Regions from separate parts of the Mesorhizobium sp. B1-1-1 genome, predicted to be linked through region 2. Evidence: predicted binding sites of a transcription regulator. Region 2 holds the regulator's gene; the other holds the start of a gene.

Region 1 (7,568 bases), on a different contig from region 2:
GTAAAACCGCCTGAACGCGCCTGACTTTCGGCGCGAACCGCGCGTGGCGGCGAGGCACCCGGAGAGGAAAATGCCGCAAGAGCTTCGCTACGAACCCGCCATCGCCGTGCTCCTGCCTTGCTACAACGAGGAATTGACGATCGCCGAGGTGGTGCGGCGCTTCCGCGAGACGCTGCCTTTGGCGACGGTCTATGTCTACGACAACAATTCGCGCGACCTGACCGCGCTCAGGGCCCGCGCCGCCGGCGCCATCGTGGTGCGCGAACCGCGCCAGGGCAAGGGCAATGTGGTGCGGCGCATGTTCGCCGACATCGACGCCGACATTTACCTGATGGCCGACGGCGACGGCACCTATGCGCCGGAAGACGCGCCGCAATTGATCAACACGCTTCTGACCGAGCGCTCCGACATGGCGGTGGGCACCCGGCGCGGCGTCACCGACGATGCCGGCAGGACTGGCCATGCCTTCGGCAACCGCGTCTTCAACAGCCTCTATAAAGGGCTGTTCGGCAGCGATTTCACCGACATCTTCTCGGGCTACCGCGTCTTCACCCGGCGCTTCGTCAAGAGCTTCCCGGCCGTCTCCGGCGGCTTCGAGATCGAGACCGAAATGTCGGTGCATGCCTCGCAGCTCAAATTGCCCGTCAGCGAGATCGCGCTCGATTACGGCAAGCGGCCGGACGGCTCGTCGTCGAAGCTTTCGACGTTTCGCGACGGCGCCAGGATCCTTTGGATGTTCGCCATGCTGATGAAGGAAACGCAACCGCTGCGTTTCTTCGGCGCCTTCGCCCTGGTCTTCCTGGCGTCGAGCCTGTTCCTGATGGCGCCGGTGCTGGTCGAATTCGCCGAGACCGGGCTGGTGCCGCGCATGCCGACATGGGTGCTGTCGGTCGGCCTGCTCTTGCTCTCGATGCTGGCTGGTGTGACTGGGGTGATCCTCGATTCGGTGTCGCGCGGCCGCGCCGAACAGAAGCGCATCTTCTACCTGTCGATGCCTTCGGGCCGCATAGAGCGGCGCGAGCGCGCCAGCGAGCCGACTGCCGCGAAGGCCGGCCCAGGCAAGACGCCTCGCGCCGCATGAAGCGGTGAGCCGTCTTATCCGCTTCCTCTTTGCCGGCGGCATCGGCTTCGTCGCCGACGCGGCCGCCCTCTGGCTGCTGCTTGCCGTCACGCCGCTCGGCCCTTTCAGCGCCCGCATGCTGTCCATCGGCTTTGCACTCTGCGTCACCTGGCAGATAAACCGGCATCTGACCTTCTCGCCGTCGAGCCGCGGCTTGGTGCGGGAAGGTGCCCGCTATGGCAGCATCGGCATAGCCACCAGCATCGCCAACTATCTGGTCTACTGCGCCATCCTTGTCGTCCTGCCGACAACCCCGCCATTGGCCGCCCTTGCTTTCGCTTCGCTGGCCGCCATGGCGCTGTCCTTTCTCGGCTATTCCAGGCTGGTCTTCGACCGCTAGCGGCGTGGCCCGATTGGCAGAAGGCGCCGGGACCCTTATATCGCTCTCTCATCGACCGTGCTGGGGACCTGCCATGAAGCTGAAAATCGCCGTCCAGATGGACCACATCTCCACCGTGTCGATCGCCGGAGACACTTCTTTCGCGCTGTCGCTGGAGGCGCAGCGGCGCGGCCATCAGCTCTACCACTACACGCCCGACCGGCTGTCGCTGCGCGACGGCAAGGTGTTCGCCCGCATCGAGGAGATGCAGGTACGCGACGAGAAGGGCAGCCACTATTCGCTGGGGGAGAAGGTGCGAACCGACCTGTCGGAGATGGACGTGATCCTGCTGAGACAGGATCCGCCCTTCGACATGAACTACATCACCACCACGCACATACTGGAGCGCATCCACCCCAGGACGCTGGTGGTCAACGACCCGGCCTGGGTGCGCAACAGCCCGGAAAAGATCTTCGTCACCGAGTTTTCCGACCTGATGCCGGAAACGCTGATCACCAAGGATCCCCAGGAGGTCGCCGCCTTCCGCAAGGAATTCGGCGACATCATCGTCAAGCCGCTCTACGGCAATGGCGGAGCGGGCATCTTCCACCTGCTGGAGGCCGACCGCAACCTCGCCTCGCTGCTCGAAATGTTCGGCCAGTTGTTCCGTGAGCCCTACATCGTGCAGCGCTACCTCAAGGACGTGCGCAAGGGCGACAAGCGCATCATCCTGATTGACGGCGAGCCGGTCGGGGCGATCAACCGGGTGCCGGCCGAGCACGATTCCCGCTCCAACATGCATGTCGGCGGCCGCGCCGAGAAGACCGAGCTGACCGAGCGCGAACGCGAGATCTGCGCCCGCATCGGGCCGGCACTGAGGGAACGCGGCTTCATCCTCGTCGGCATCGACGTCATCGGCGACTACATGACCGAGATCAACGTGACCTCGCCGACCGGCGTACGTGAAGTCAAACGCTTCGGCGGCGCCGACATCGCCAGCCTGTTCTGGGACGCGGTGGAGGCCAAGCGGAAGTAACCGTTTTCATTTCGTATTAACCATGTTCCGTTTTTGCAACCGGAGACAATCGCGCTGCAACTTCAGCGATTGCATGTTCCTGTAATGTTCTTGATTTGGCCGAGGAATTGTGATTGTCTCCGGGCCAGGCCCTTCGCGGCCTGATTGCAAAAGGCTTGGGGCAAGCCCAGATCCGGGGGCAAAACATGGTGGCGCGGGTTCGCACGGTTGCTTTCCAGGGCATCGAGGCCGTTCCGGTCGACGTGCAGGTTATGATAGCGCCCGGCAAGGTCAACATGCACATCGTCGGCCTGGCCGACAAGGCGGTGGCCGAAAGCCGCGAACGGGTGCAGGCGGCACTCCATGCTTCCGGCCTGTCGATGCCGTCCAAGAAGGTCACTGTCAACCTAGCGCCCGCCGACCTGCCCAAGGAGGGCAGCCACTACGATTTGCCGATCGCGCTCGGCCTGATGGCGGCGCTTGGCGCCATTCCGGGCGACATGCTGGCCGGCTATGTCGTGCTTGGCGAACTATCGCTCGACGGCACTATCGCCGCCGTCGCCGGCGCCTTGCCGGCCGCGATTGGGGCCAATTCTGAAGGCAAGGGCCTGATCTGCCCCTTCGCCTGCGGCCCGGAAGCCGCCTGGGCCGGCAAGGACTTTGACATACTCGCGCCGCGCAGCCTGATTGCCATCGCCAATCATTTCCGCGGCACGCAGGTGCTGTCCCGGCCGGAGGCCGGCATCCATGCCGCGGCGCGCGACCTGCCCGATCTTGCCGATATCAAGGGCCAGGAAACCGCCAAACGAGCGCTGGAGGTGGCGGCGGCCGGTGGGCACAACCTGCTGATGGTCGGCCCGCCCGGATCGGGAAAATCGATGCTGGCGCAGCGGCTGCCGTCGATCCTACCGCCGCTGGCGCCGAAGGAACTGCTCGAAGTGTCGATGATCGCCTCCGTCGCCGGCGAGCTCGGCGAAGGCAAGCTGACCGACCGGCGGCCGTTCCGCGCGCCGCACCATTCGGCCTCGATGGCGGCGATGGTCGGCGGCGGCATCCGGGCGCGGCCGGGCGAAGTGTCGCTTGCGCACCACGGCGTGCTGTTCCTCGACGAATTTCCCGAATTCACGCCGCAGACGCTCGATGCGCTCCGCCAGCCGCTCGAGACCGGTGACTGCATGATCGCGCGCGCCAACCACCGCGTCACCTATCCGGCGCGCATCCAGCTTGTGGCGGCGATGAACCCGTGCCGCTGCGGCATGGCCGGCGAGCCCGGCTATCGCTGCCTGCGCGGCGAACGCTGCCGCACCGACTACCAGGCGCGCATCTCGGGACCGCTGCTCGACCGCATCGACCTCAGGATCGAGGTGCCGGCGGTCTCGGCCAGCGACCTGATCCGGCCCGACCGGGCGGAGAAGAGCGCCGACGTGGCGCTGCGCGTTGCGCGTGCCCGCGCCCTCCAGCGCGAGCGCTTCGAACGGCTCGGCGTCACCAGCGCCGCCACGAATGCGCATTGCGCGCCGGCGGTCATCGAGGAGATGGCCATGCCCGACGCATCGGGCCTGTCGCTGCTCAAGGAGGCCAGCGAAAAGCTCGGCTTCTCGGCGCGGGCCTATCACCGCGTGCTGAAGGTGGCGAGAACACTGGCCGATCTCGACGCCAGCGAGACCGTCGGCCGCATTCATCTCGCCGAAGCGATCTCCTACCGGATGAGTTCGGAGCGGGTGGCACAGGCGGCGTAGTTCGCGCTGCTTCGAGAGGAGGGAAACGGAACGCCTGCCGGCTTCAACTCTCCGGTTCAGGCCGCTCCCTTCGCCTTCAGTTCCAGCCTCCGCGCGTGCAGCACCGGCTCGGTATAGCCGTTGGGCTGGATGCGGCCCTTGAAGACGAGGTCGCAGGCGGCCTGGAAGGCGACGGAGCCGTTGAAATCGGCGGCCATCGGCTGATAGAGCGGGTCGCCTTGGTTCTGCTGGTCGACGATATCAGCCATGCGCCTCATCGTTTCCATCACCTGGTCGGCCGTGCAGACGCCATGGTGCAGCCAGTTGGCGATGTGCTGCGAGGAGATGCGCAGCGTGGCGCGGTCCTCCATCAGGCCGACATCGTTGATATCTGGCACTTTCGAGCAGCCGACGCCCTGGTCGATCCAGCGCACGACATAGCCCAGAATGCCTTGCGCGTTGTTGTCGAGCTCCGCCTGGATGTCGGCCGGAGACCAGTTGGGCCGCACCGCGACCGGCACCGACAGGATGTCGTCGAGCTTGGCCTTCGGCCGGCTCTTCAGCGCCGCCTGGACGGCGTGGACATCGACCTTGTGATAATGGGTGGCGTGCAGCGTCGCCGCGGTCGGCGAAGGCACCCAGGCGGTGTTGGCGCCGGCCTTGGGGTGGGCGATCTTCTCGGTGAGCATCGCCGCCATCAAATCGGGCATCGCCCACATGCCCTTGCCGATCTGGGCATGGCCGGCAAGCCCGCATTCTAGCCCGGTGTCGACATTCCAGGCCTCGTAGGCGGAAATCCAGGCGGCCTGCTTCATGTCGCCCTTGCGGATCATCGGGCCGGCTTCCATCGAGGTGTGGATCTCGTCGCCGGTGCGGTCGAGGAAGCCTGTGTTGATGAACACGACGCGCTCCCTGGCGGCGCGGATCGCCTCCTTGAGGTTGACGGTGGTGCGCCGCTCCTCGTCCATGATGCCCATCTTGATGGTATTTTTGGTCATGCCGAGCAAAGCCTCGACGCGGTCGAATATCTCGACGGCGAAAGCAACTTCCTCGGGTCCATGCATCTTGGGTTTCACGACATACATCGAGCCCGCGCGGGAGTTGGCGCGGCGGCCATTCGGCCCGACATCGTGCAGCGCAATCAGCGCGGTCAGCGCGGTGTCCATGATGCCTTCCGGCACCTCGTTGCCGTCGCGGTCCGCTATCGCCGGATTGGTCATGAGATGGCCGACATTCCTGACCAGCATCAGCGAGCGGCCAGGCAGCGTCACCGTGCCACCATTGGGCGAGGTGTAGGACCGATCGGGGTTGAGCTTGCGGACAAAGGTCCGGCCGCCCTTGGTGATCTCTTCGGCCAGGTCGCCCTTCATCAGGCCAAGCCAGTTGCGGTAGACGACAACCTTGTCCTGCGCATCCACCGCCGCGACCGAATCCTCGCAGTCCTGGATGGTGGTCAGCGCCGATTCCAGGATGATGTCGGCGATGCCGGCCGGATCGGTGCGGCCGATCTGGTTGTCGCGGTCGATCAGGATCTCGATATGCAGGCCGTTGCTGACCAGCAGCACGGCTTGCGGGTTGGCGGCATCGCCGCGATAGGCGACGAACTGCCTGACGTCGGCAAGCGTGGTCGAGCCGGCGCCGGCACTGAGCCGCAGCGCGCCATTGGCCAGCGAAAGGCCGTTGACGCCGGCCCATTTGCCCGATGTGAGCGGCACCGACTGGTCGAGAAAGTCCTTGGCCCAGGCGACGACTTTCGCACCACGCGCGGGGTTGAAGCCGTTGCCCTTCCCGGCGCCGTCTGTCTCGGGAATCGCGTCGGTGCCGTAAAGCGCATCATAGAGCGAGCCCCAGCGCGCATTGGCGGCGTTGAGCGCATAGCGCGCATTCATCACCGGCACCACAAGCTGCGGCCCGGCGACGACGGCGATCTCGGGATCGACCTTTTCGGTCGTCACCGAGAAGGACGGGCCTTCGGGGACGAGATAGCCGATCTCCTTCAGGAAGGTTTTGTAGGCTTCCATGTCGACCGGCGCGCCATTGGCGCGATACCAGTCATCGAGCTTTTCCTGGATAGCGTCGCGCTTTGCCAGCAGTGCCCGGTTCTTCGGCGCGAGGTCGTGGACGATGGCCGAAAAGCCGTTCCAGAATTTGTCCGGATCGATGCCGGTGCCCGGAGCGGCCTCGTTGACAACGAAGTCATAAAGTTCGCCGGCGATCCGCAATCCGGCGATTTCGACGCGATCGGTCATCAGGCTGCTCCAGATGAAAGGCTTTCGCGGGCCTTTGGCATGTTGGGAGTGCAGGGTCAATTCAGCTTAGGGTGAAGGCAAGGCTGGTAGGCGCGGTTTTTAGGCTTGGTGCCGGCGGCGACGCTGCCAATCTCCCCCCAAGTGGGGGAGATGCCCGGCAGGGCAGAGGGGGGCGCGAAGGAATGCCGACCTCGGCAAGTTTCAGTATTTCGTGCAGTCGGTCGACGTCGAGTATGAGCGGGCGCTGCTCCGAGACGCTGGCGGGACAGCGCCCCCCTCTGGCCTGCCGGCCATCTCCCCCACAAGGGGGGAGATTACACCCTCCATCACACCGCGATCCGTGGCCTGCCCGAAGCCACCGCCACCACATGCGCCTCGATGAACATACGCTGGGCTTCGACGGTGGAGACGCGGAATTCGGTCGCGACATCGATCTCGGCGCTGTCAGTGCCGGCATCCCTGGCGCGCTGCGCAGCGATGCTGCGCACATCGGCCTCGGCGGCCGCGATCGCCGCCGCCTCGTCGAGGAAATCGCGCACGGTTTCGCCCGAGGCAAGACGGAACAGACCTTCCTTGGGCTGGCTGACGCGCGCCTCCGCCGATACCCGGACCTGGCCGACAACGGCGCCGAGCGCGTTGGCGACGTCGGTGTCATCAGGCACCACGCAGTCATTGCCGACCAATGGCGGGAGTCCGGCATAGTGCAGCGGCGCGGAGGCACCGAGGCCGATCACCGGCCGGTCGAGCGCGACGCTCAGGCGCGCAATGCCGGGATGCGCGTCGACGGCGCGCTGCACCAGCGCATGCGCCACGGTGGACGCACCGTCGAGCCCGTCCTCGGCGAAGGCGGTTTGAAGGATATATTCGGCCGACCAGCGCGTCAGCGCCGCCAGCACGCGCTCCGAAATCGCCTCGGGAGAGGCCGCGATCGCCTGGCCGCGGCCGTCGCGCTTGCGGGCAAACAGCTCTGCGCCGAGGCGGGCGGCCGCGGCATCCCAGTTCGCCTGCTTGCCAAGCACATGCGCCGCATCCGACGGGGTGAAACCTGAAATGTGCACCAGCCCGCGCGACACCAGGCGGTTCAGGGTAGCGTTCTGGGCATTCGAGGTCAAAAGCCTGTCGAGGGGCAAGGGCATTGCGCCGATCG
Region 2 (7,568 bases):
GGCGGCGCGCAAGGGCTGGGCGACGGCGCCGAGCTTGTAGCCGCCGGCCGTCGCATAGTCGCGGATCGCGGCTTCAGTCGAGGCCGCCGTCCAGTCGCCTGAAACCGCCTCGAGGGCGTCGTGAGCGCCACGCAGGACCTTGCGCGCATCGTCATTGAGCAGCAGGGCTGCCTTCTCGTCGATCGGCAGTGGCCGCGCGGCAAACAGGAAGGCGGCGCCATCGACAAGCTCGACCAGCGTCTTGGCGCGCTCCTTCAGCCCCGGCAACGCTGCCAGCAACTGTGCCCTGTTCCGGTCGTCGAGGCGTGCGGCCATTGCCGGGCCGCCCTCGAGATAGGGCAAGGTGGCGATGAAGATGTCGAACAGCTCGGCATCGCCCATGCGGCGCATGTGGACGCCGTTTAGCGCCTCCAGCTTGGCGAAATCGAAGCGGGCGGCGCCCTTGTTCACATCGCCGATATCGAACCAGGCGATCATGTCCTGGATCGACATGATCTCGTCGTCGCCGTGGCTCCAGCCGAGCCGAGCCAGATAGTTCAACAGCGCTTCGGGCAGGTAGCCCATGGCGCGGTAGGCCTCCACGCCCAGCGCGCCGTGCCGCTTCGACAGCTTGGCGCCGTCGGCGCCGTGGATCAGCGGTATGTGCGACATTGAAGGCACATCCCAGCCCATGGCGTTGTAGATCACGGTCTGGCGGGCGGCATTGGTCAGGTGGTCGTCGCCACGGATGATGTGGGTGACGCCCATGTCGTGGTCGTCAACGACGACGGCATGCATGTAGGTCGGATTGCCGTCCGAGCGCAGGATGATGAAGTCGTCCAGATCCTTGTTGGGAAAGCGCACGTCGCCCTGGACACGGTCATGCACCACCGTCTCGCCTTTGGTCGGCGCCTTGATGCGGATCGCGCCCTTGACGCCAGGAGGCGCCTGCGAAGGGTCGCGGTCACGCCAGCTTCCGTCATAGCGCGGCGGCAGGCCCTTGACCCGCGCCGCGTCGCGCATTGCCTCAAGCTCGGCAGGGGTCTCGTAGCTGTAGTAAGCCTTGCCCATGCGCACCAGCTCCTCGGCCACCTCGCGATGGCGCGGCGCGCGCTCGAACTGCGAGACGGCGTCGCCGTCCCAGGTGAGGCCGAGCCAAGTCAGTCCTTCGAGAATGGCTGCTGTCGCCGCATCGGTGGAGCGCTCGCGGTCGGTGTCCTCGATGCGCAGCAGCATCGTACCGCCGGTGTGCTTGGCGTAGAGCCAGTTGAAGAGCGCCGTACGCGCGCCGCCGATGTGCAGGTAGCCGGTGGGCGAGGGGGCAAAACGGGTGACAACCTTGTCGGACATACAACTCTCGGGAAACGTCTGGAGCGGGGTGCGGATCACACGCACTTTCGCGCGTCGCGCGTTCATGTAGCATAGGGTGTCGAGGGCGCAAGGGGCAGACCCGATGGCTGGAGCGGGCCGGGGCGCGGAGGAAGGCGAGGACGTCGTTGCCGGCGTCAGCGAACGCTCTCTTTTTGCCATGCCCGCGCCCGCCTCATTGCCGCTGGCGTTGCCGCCCCTACAGCAGCCGGGCAAGTCGCCGCCGGCGGATGTTTCCACGCCGCCCGGCATTCCCGCAGCCGGCGCGGCCGTGCGTCTGCGCCGTGAGTTCGGCCGTGCTTCATGGCCTCGTCTGCGCAACGGCGTGGCCAGAGCGTCCGAGCTCGAACTCGATCGGGGCATAGGCTTCCTGCTCGTCCCGGTGTTCCTGGCATGCGGATCGATTGCGTATTTTTCGTTGGCGGCGGAGCCGGGCTTTGCCAAGCCTGTCGCGGTCGCGATCCTGATGTCGCTGTGCGCGCTCGTTTCACGCTCATGGCCGAAAACGCATCTGTGCTTCATGGCGGCGCTGTTGTGCGCGCTCGGCATGCTCGCCGGCAAAGTCGAGACGTGGCGGGCGGGAACGCGGATGCTGGGCTCGGAAATCTCCACGCAAATCACCGGCCGCGTCGTTTCGGTCGACCAGATGGAGACCGGGCGCATCCGGCTGACCATCGATGTGACATCGACCGCGCGGCCGAAACTACTCTACGCGCCGGAGCGCGTTCGCCTTTCGGCACGCAAGGTGCCGGCTGAAGTGACGGCCGGTTCGCTCGTGAGCGGCTATGCCAGGCTGTTGCCGCCGACCGGACCGGTGCGGCCGGACAGCTACGACTTTTCCTTCGACAGCTACTTCGCCGGCATAGGCGCCAGCGGCTTCTTTCTCGGCAACCCCAAAATCGTCTCAGCCGATGACAGGCCGCTGTGGGCCGCCCTTTCAGCCGCCATCGAGAGTGCTCGCGAAAGCATTGCCGACCATATCAGGGGCAGCATCGGCGGTGCCGAGGGCGAGATCGCCGCGGCGCTGATCGTGGGTGTGCGCGCCGGGATTCCCGACGAGATCAATGAAGCGATGCGACGCACCGGCATCTACCACATCATCTCAATTTCCGGGCTGCACATGGCGCTGGTCGCCGGCACGGTCATGGGTCTGCTGCGTGGCGGCTTCGCGCTGTTCCCGAATTTTTCCTCCCGCCGGCCGGTCAAGAAATACGCGGCCGCGGCGGCACTTTTCTCGATCGCCGCCTACCTCGTCATTTCGGGCGTCGTTGTCGCCGCCGAACGCAGCTTCATCATGCTGGCGGTGATGCTGATCGCCGTTCTGTTCGATCGGGCGGCACTCACCATGCGCAATCTGGCTATTTCGGCGATCGCCGTCATCGTGGTGTCGCCGCACGAGGTGGTAGGGCCGAGCTTCCAGATGTCGTTCGCCGCCACCGCGGCCCTGGTCGGCGCCTATGCCGGCTGGTCGGATCGCAAAGCCGACAAAGCGCGGACCCCGCCGCCGCAACGGACCTTGCCTGGCCTGCTGACGCGAAAATTGCTGCTGGCGACAGGTGGGCTGGCGATGACCTCGATTATCGCGGGAAGCGCCACGGCGCTTTTCGCCATCTGGCATTTCCAGCGCGTGTCGCCGCTCAGCCTGTTCGCCAATCTTGCCGTCATGCCGATCGTTTCTGTCGTGATGTTCCTTGCGGTTGCCAGCGCGCTGCTGATGCCGTTCGGGTTCGATGGACCATCCCTTTATCTGATGGGCAAGGGACTGGCCGCGATGATCGCCATATCAGGATGGATCTCGCAACGCTCGCCGGTCGACGCGGTCGGGTTGATTTCGCAGCAATCCGTCCTTCTGGTGGCGATCGCCCTGGTCATCGCGACGATGGCCACGACATGGCTGCGGCTGGCGGCACTTCCCTTCGCGCTCGCCGGCCTGTTGACCGTCTCGGACACGCGCACGCCGGACGTGCTGATTTCGGAGGATGCCCGCCTGGTGGCGTTGCCGATCGGCGGCGGCGAGCTCGCGATCAACCGGGCGCGCCCGAACGAATTCACCGTCGATAATTGGAAACGCGCGCTGAAGTCCGAAACCATCGTTGCGCCGGAACTGTTCGACAGCGGAGACCGACAGTTCGACATCTTCGATCCCGCGCAACTTCCGGCGGGAGCGCCTTTCTATTGCTTCACGGGCCTGTGCATGGCCCGGCATACCTCGGGGGCGATCATCGCGCAGGTGGAGGATCGCAAGGACGCCTGGAGGGCCTGCTCCTATGCGGATCTGATCGTCATCAACGACCCCGCGGGCTACGACCCCTGCCACAATCCGCTGGTTCTCGTCATCACCAAGCGGCAGCTCGCTCGTAAGGGAAGTGCCGCCGTCTTCTTCGACCGGCAATCGGCGACGGCACCGGCACGGGTCAGCTTTGCCGTCGACAGGCCATATCGGCCTTGGCACGAACAGCGAAAATTCTCACGCGAGGCAAGGGGACTGCCGCCTTACCGTAAACCCGAAAAGCCCACCGCCGACCCCGCTCAGTAGCGCCTGATCAGGCCGACCAGCTTGCCCTGCACCTTGACCCTGTCCGGTCCGAAAATACGTGTTTCATAGGCCGGATTGGCAGCCTCGAGCGCAATCGAAGCACCCTTTCGGCGGAAGCGCTTAAGCGTTGCTTCCTCCTCGTCCACCAGGGCCACGATGATCTCGCCGGGACTTGCGGTGTCGGCATTGCGGATGATGACCGTGTCGCCGTCGAAAATGCCGGCCTCGATCATCGAATCGCCCTTGACCTCCAGCGCATAGTGTTCGCCGCCCATGATCATGTCAGGCGGCACTGAAATGGAATGCGTCTGATGCTGGATGGCGTCGATCGGCACACCCGCTGCGATGCGACCCATGACCGGGATCGACACCGCTGAAACCGCATCGTCGTCATTGCCGACAGCGGGCAGACGCGAAGACGTCGCCGGCTTGATCTGCCGGCTAGGGCTGCTGCCCTGTCCGAGGCTGCCCTGGATGACGCTCGGGGAGAACTTCTTTGCCGCGTTAAGACCCGGCGCGATCGAGTCCGGCAGGCGCAGCACCTCCAGCGCGCGCGCCCGGTTGGGCAGGCGGCGAATGAAGCCGCGCTCCTCCAACGCCGTGATCAGCCGATGAATTCCCGACTTGGAGGCGAGGTCCAGCGCTTCCTTCATCTCGTCGAAGGACGGCGGAATGCCGCTTTCCTTCAGCCGTTCATGGATGAACATCAAGAGTTCATGTTGCTTGCGCGTGAGCATGGCGGCCCCCAAAGGCATTGCACGAAGGGTCTGGAACCAGAATCAGAAAACAAACCCAGAACAAACACTATCTGTTCCAGTTGTGTTCCGCAACCATTTAAAGTTTAATGAATTTGTTAAGGCGACGGAAACGAAATGCCCTCCCGCAGCCAGCATCCTGCCAGCGCGGTCCGTCGTCAATGCGCTCCCGGGCCCTTTGAAACTATTTTGGTTAATGGCCTGTGGCCCGACCGGTCTCCACTCTTGGCACAAGCCTGCAAGCTGGGTGACCGGCAAGGTGCGGGGTGCGTTTGGGCGGATTAGAAACCCCTGCGGCTCGTGAACGAAACGAAACCAAAATGCCAACTTCCTGCCGGAAAACGACGAGGCACCACCACTGGTCGCGATGGGCTGCGTTCGCTCGCTCCTTGCTTCCCGTTCGCTTGACGAAACCGTATAATAATGTACGGTTTTCGAAGAGGAACACCAATGACCACGCCGAAGCAGGCCGCGCGACGCGAACGGATAGAGGAGGCCGCCTATGCGGTGCTCCGGGAAACCGGCTACAAGAGCGCCTCCCTGCTTGCTATCGCCAAGCGGGCATCGGCCTCGAACGAAACCCTCTACAACTGGTACGGCAACAAGCAGACCCTGTTTCGATCCTTGATCGAAGCCAATGCGGGAGAGGCAAGGAAGCTGCTGGAGGACGCCCTTCACCAGGCGCGCGATCCGCTCAAAACCCTGAACTTGCTCGGGCCAGTCCTGCTGACCCTCGTGACGGGCGACAAGGCGGTGGCGCTCAATCGCGCCGCGGCCGGCGACGTCAACGATACAGGCACGCTTGGCCAATCGATCGCGCAATTCGGCCGCAATACCATAATGCCGCTTGTTGGCGACCTGCTTCGAACCGCAAGTCGGGCCGGCCTGATCGCCTGTGACGATCCTGCCGAAGCCGCCGACATCTACATCAGTCTTTTGATCGGCGATCTCCAGGTTCGCCGGATCGTTGGGGTGCTCGAGGAACTGCCTCGGGCGGAAATCGAGCAAAGATCGAACCGGGCGTTCACCCTGTTCTTGCGCCTCTATGCGGCCAGCCCTTGCCCGGGCGGCAAAACAGCCGGCCCGTTTCCAGGGCGCTCTTCTCACCGAGGAACATCGCGACCATGAGCAAAATTCCCGATCTCGCAGCGATCGAGGCAATGGACACCGCGGATCCGCTGCGTGCCATGCGTGACCGCTTCACCTTGCCCCAGGGGGTGATCTATCTCGACGGCAATTCGCTGGGCGCCGCTTCGCCCGCCGTGTTCGGCGAGCTGCAGAAGGCCGCCACGCAGGAGTGGGCGCAGGATCTCATCCGCGCCTGGAACACCGCCGGCTGGTTCGACATGCCGGTCGAACTCGGCGACCAACTCGGGCGCCTGATCGGGGCCGCCGCCGGCCAGACGGTGGTCTGCGATACCACCTCGATCAACATCTACAAGGTGCTGCATGCGGCACTCGGGATGCGGCCGGACAGGTCAGTCATCGTCGCCGAGGGGGACAGCTTTCCGACCGATCTCTATATGGCCGAAGGCGTTGCCTCGACGCGGCCGGGCACGGTGCTGCGGCTCGAGGGTGTCGATGCGCCGACCATAGAAGAACTGATCGACGAGCGGGTCGCGGTCATCCTGGTCAACCACGTCAACTACAAATCCGGGCAGTTGCGCGACATGGCCGCGCTGACGCGGACGGCACATGATGCCGGCGCGCTGATCGTCTGGGATCTCTGCCATACCGCCGGCGCCTTGCCGGTCGAGCTCGACCGTTCGAACGCCGATTTCGCCGTCGGCTGCACCTACAAATATCTCAATGGAGGCCCAGGTGCCCCGGCCTTCATCTACGCGGCCGAGCGCCACCATGGCGATGTCCGCCAGCCGCTCAGCGGCTGGTGGGGCCATGCGCGGCCTTTCGCCTTCGAACAGGGTTTTGCTGCCGGCACAGGCATCCGCCGGTTTCTCTGCGGCACGCAGCCTGTGCTGTCGATGCGCGCGCTCAAAGGGGCCCTCGATGTCTGGAACGACGTCGACATGGCAGAGGTGCGCAGGAAGAGCATCGCATTGACCGATCTGTTCATCCAGCTCGTCGAGGCAAAATGCGGCGCCTACGGCCTCGAACTCGAAGGCCCGCGCGACGGCAATGAGCGCGGCAGCCAGGTGTCGTTCCTCCACCCGCATGGCTATCAGGTGATGCGGGCCTTGATCGAGCGCGGCGTGATCGGCGATTTTCGCGCGCCATCCACGATTCGCTTCGGCTTTACGCCGCTTTATGTCGGCTATGTCGATGTCTGGCAGGCTGTCGAGGTGCTGGAAGACATTTTGCGCACGGACGCGTGGCAGGAGGCGCGTTTCGCCGTCAAGGCGGCGGTGACTTAAGAGCCTGTCGCTCAGAAAAGCGCAGCGGGTTCGGGATAACGATATGCAGTCGGCAAAGCTACGTCAGAGCCGGGTGCGGACCTTCCACAGCTCCGGGAACAACTCCACCTCCAGCATCTTCTTCAGGTAGGACGCGCCCGATGTGCCGCCGGTGCCGCGCTTCATACCGATGATGCGCTCGACCGTGGTGACGTGGTTGAAGCGCCAACGGCGGAAATAATCCTCGAAATCGACCAGCTTCTCGGCGAGTTCGTAGAACATCCAGTAGCGCTGCGGGTCGCGGTAGATGATCTGCCAGGCGACAAGGACCTCTTCGTTCTCGGTCCGCGTTTCGCGCCAGTCCGTACGCCTTGCGTCGGCACCGATGTCGAAGCCGTTACGGGCGAGCAGCAGCAGCGCCTCGTCGTAGAGCGACGGTTGCGCCAGGATCGCCTCCAGTTTCTCGCTGAGGTCCGGCCGGTGCTTGTGCGGTCCGAGCATTGCGAGATTGCGGTTGCCGGCCATGAACTCGATGGCACGGTACTGCCACGACTGGAAGCCCGAGGACTGGCCAAGCGC

What was found. The regulator LexA, encoded in region 2, represses DNA repair genes until DNA is damaged. The targets are predictions, from matches to a motif close to TGTTCNNNNTGTGTTCNG.
Region 1: the regulator LexA is predicted to act here: its motif matches at 2,550-2,567, upstream of FJ986_RS06555 (YifB family Mg chelatase-like AAA ATPase).

What each region holds. Positions count from the first base shown of each region.
Region 1 covers NZ_VFWW01000003.1:194,030-201,597, forward strand. The annotation lists gene FJ986_RS06540 (glycosyltransferase) at 71-1,081, shown strand; gene FJ986_RS06545 (GtrA family protein) at 1,086-1,460, shown strand; gene gshB (glutathione synthase) at 1,534-2,475, shown strand; gene FJ986_RS06555 (YifB family Mg chelatase-like AAA ATPase) at 2,661-4,193, shown strand; gene FJ986_RS06560 (malate synthase G) at 4,250-6,421, opposite strand; gene FJ986_RS06570 (hydantoinase/oxoprolinase family protein) at 6,748-7,568, opposite strand, start outside.
Region 2 covers NZ_VFWW01000006.1:197,698-205,265, forward strand. The annotation lists gene gltX (glutamate--tRNA ligase) at 1-1,329, opposite strand, end outside; gene FJ986_RS14080 (ComEC/Rec2 family competence protein) at 1,433-3,883, shown strand; gene lexA (transcriptional repressor LexA) at 3,877-4,620, opposite strand; gene FJ986_RS14090 (TetR/AcrR family transcriptional regulator C-terminal domain-containing protein) at 5,089-5,766, shown strand; gene kynU (kynureninase) at 5,763-7,010, shown strand; gene kynA (tryptophan 2,3-dioxygenase) at 7,074-7,568, opposite strand, start outside.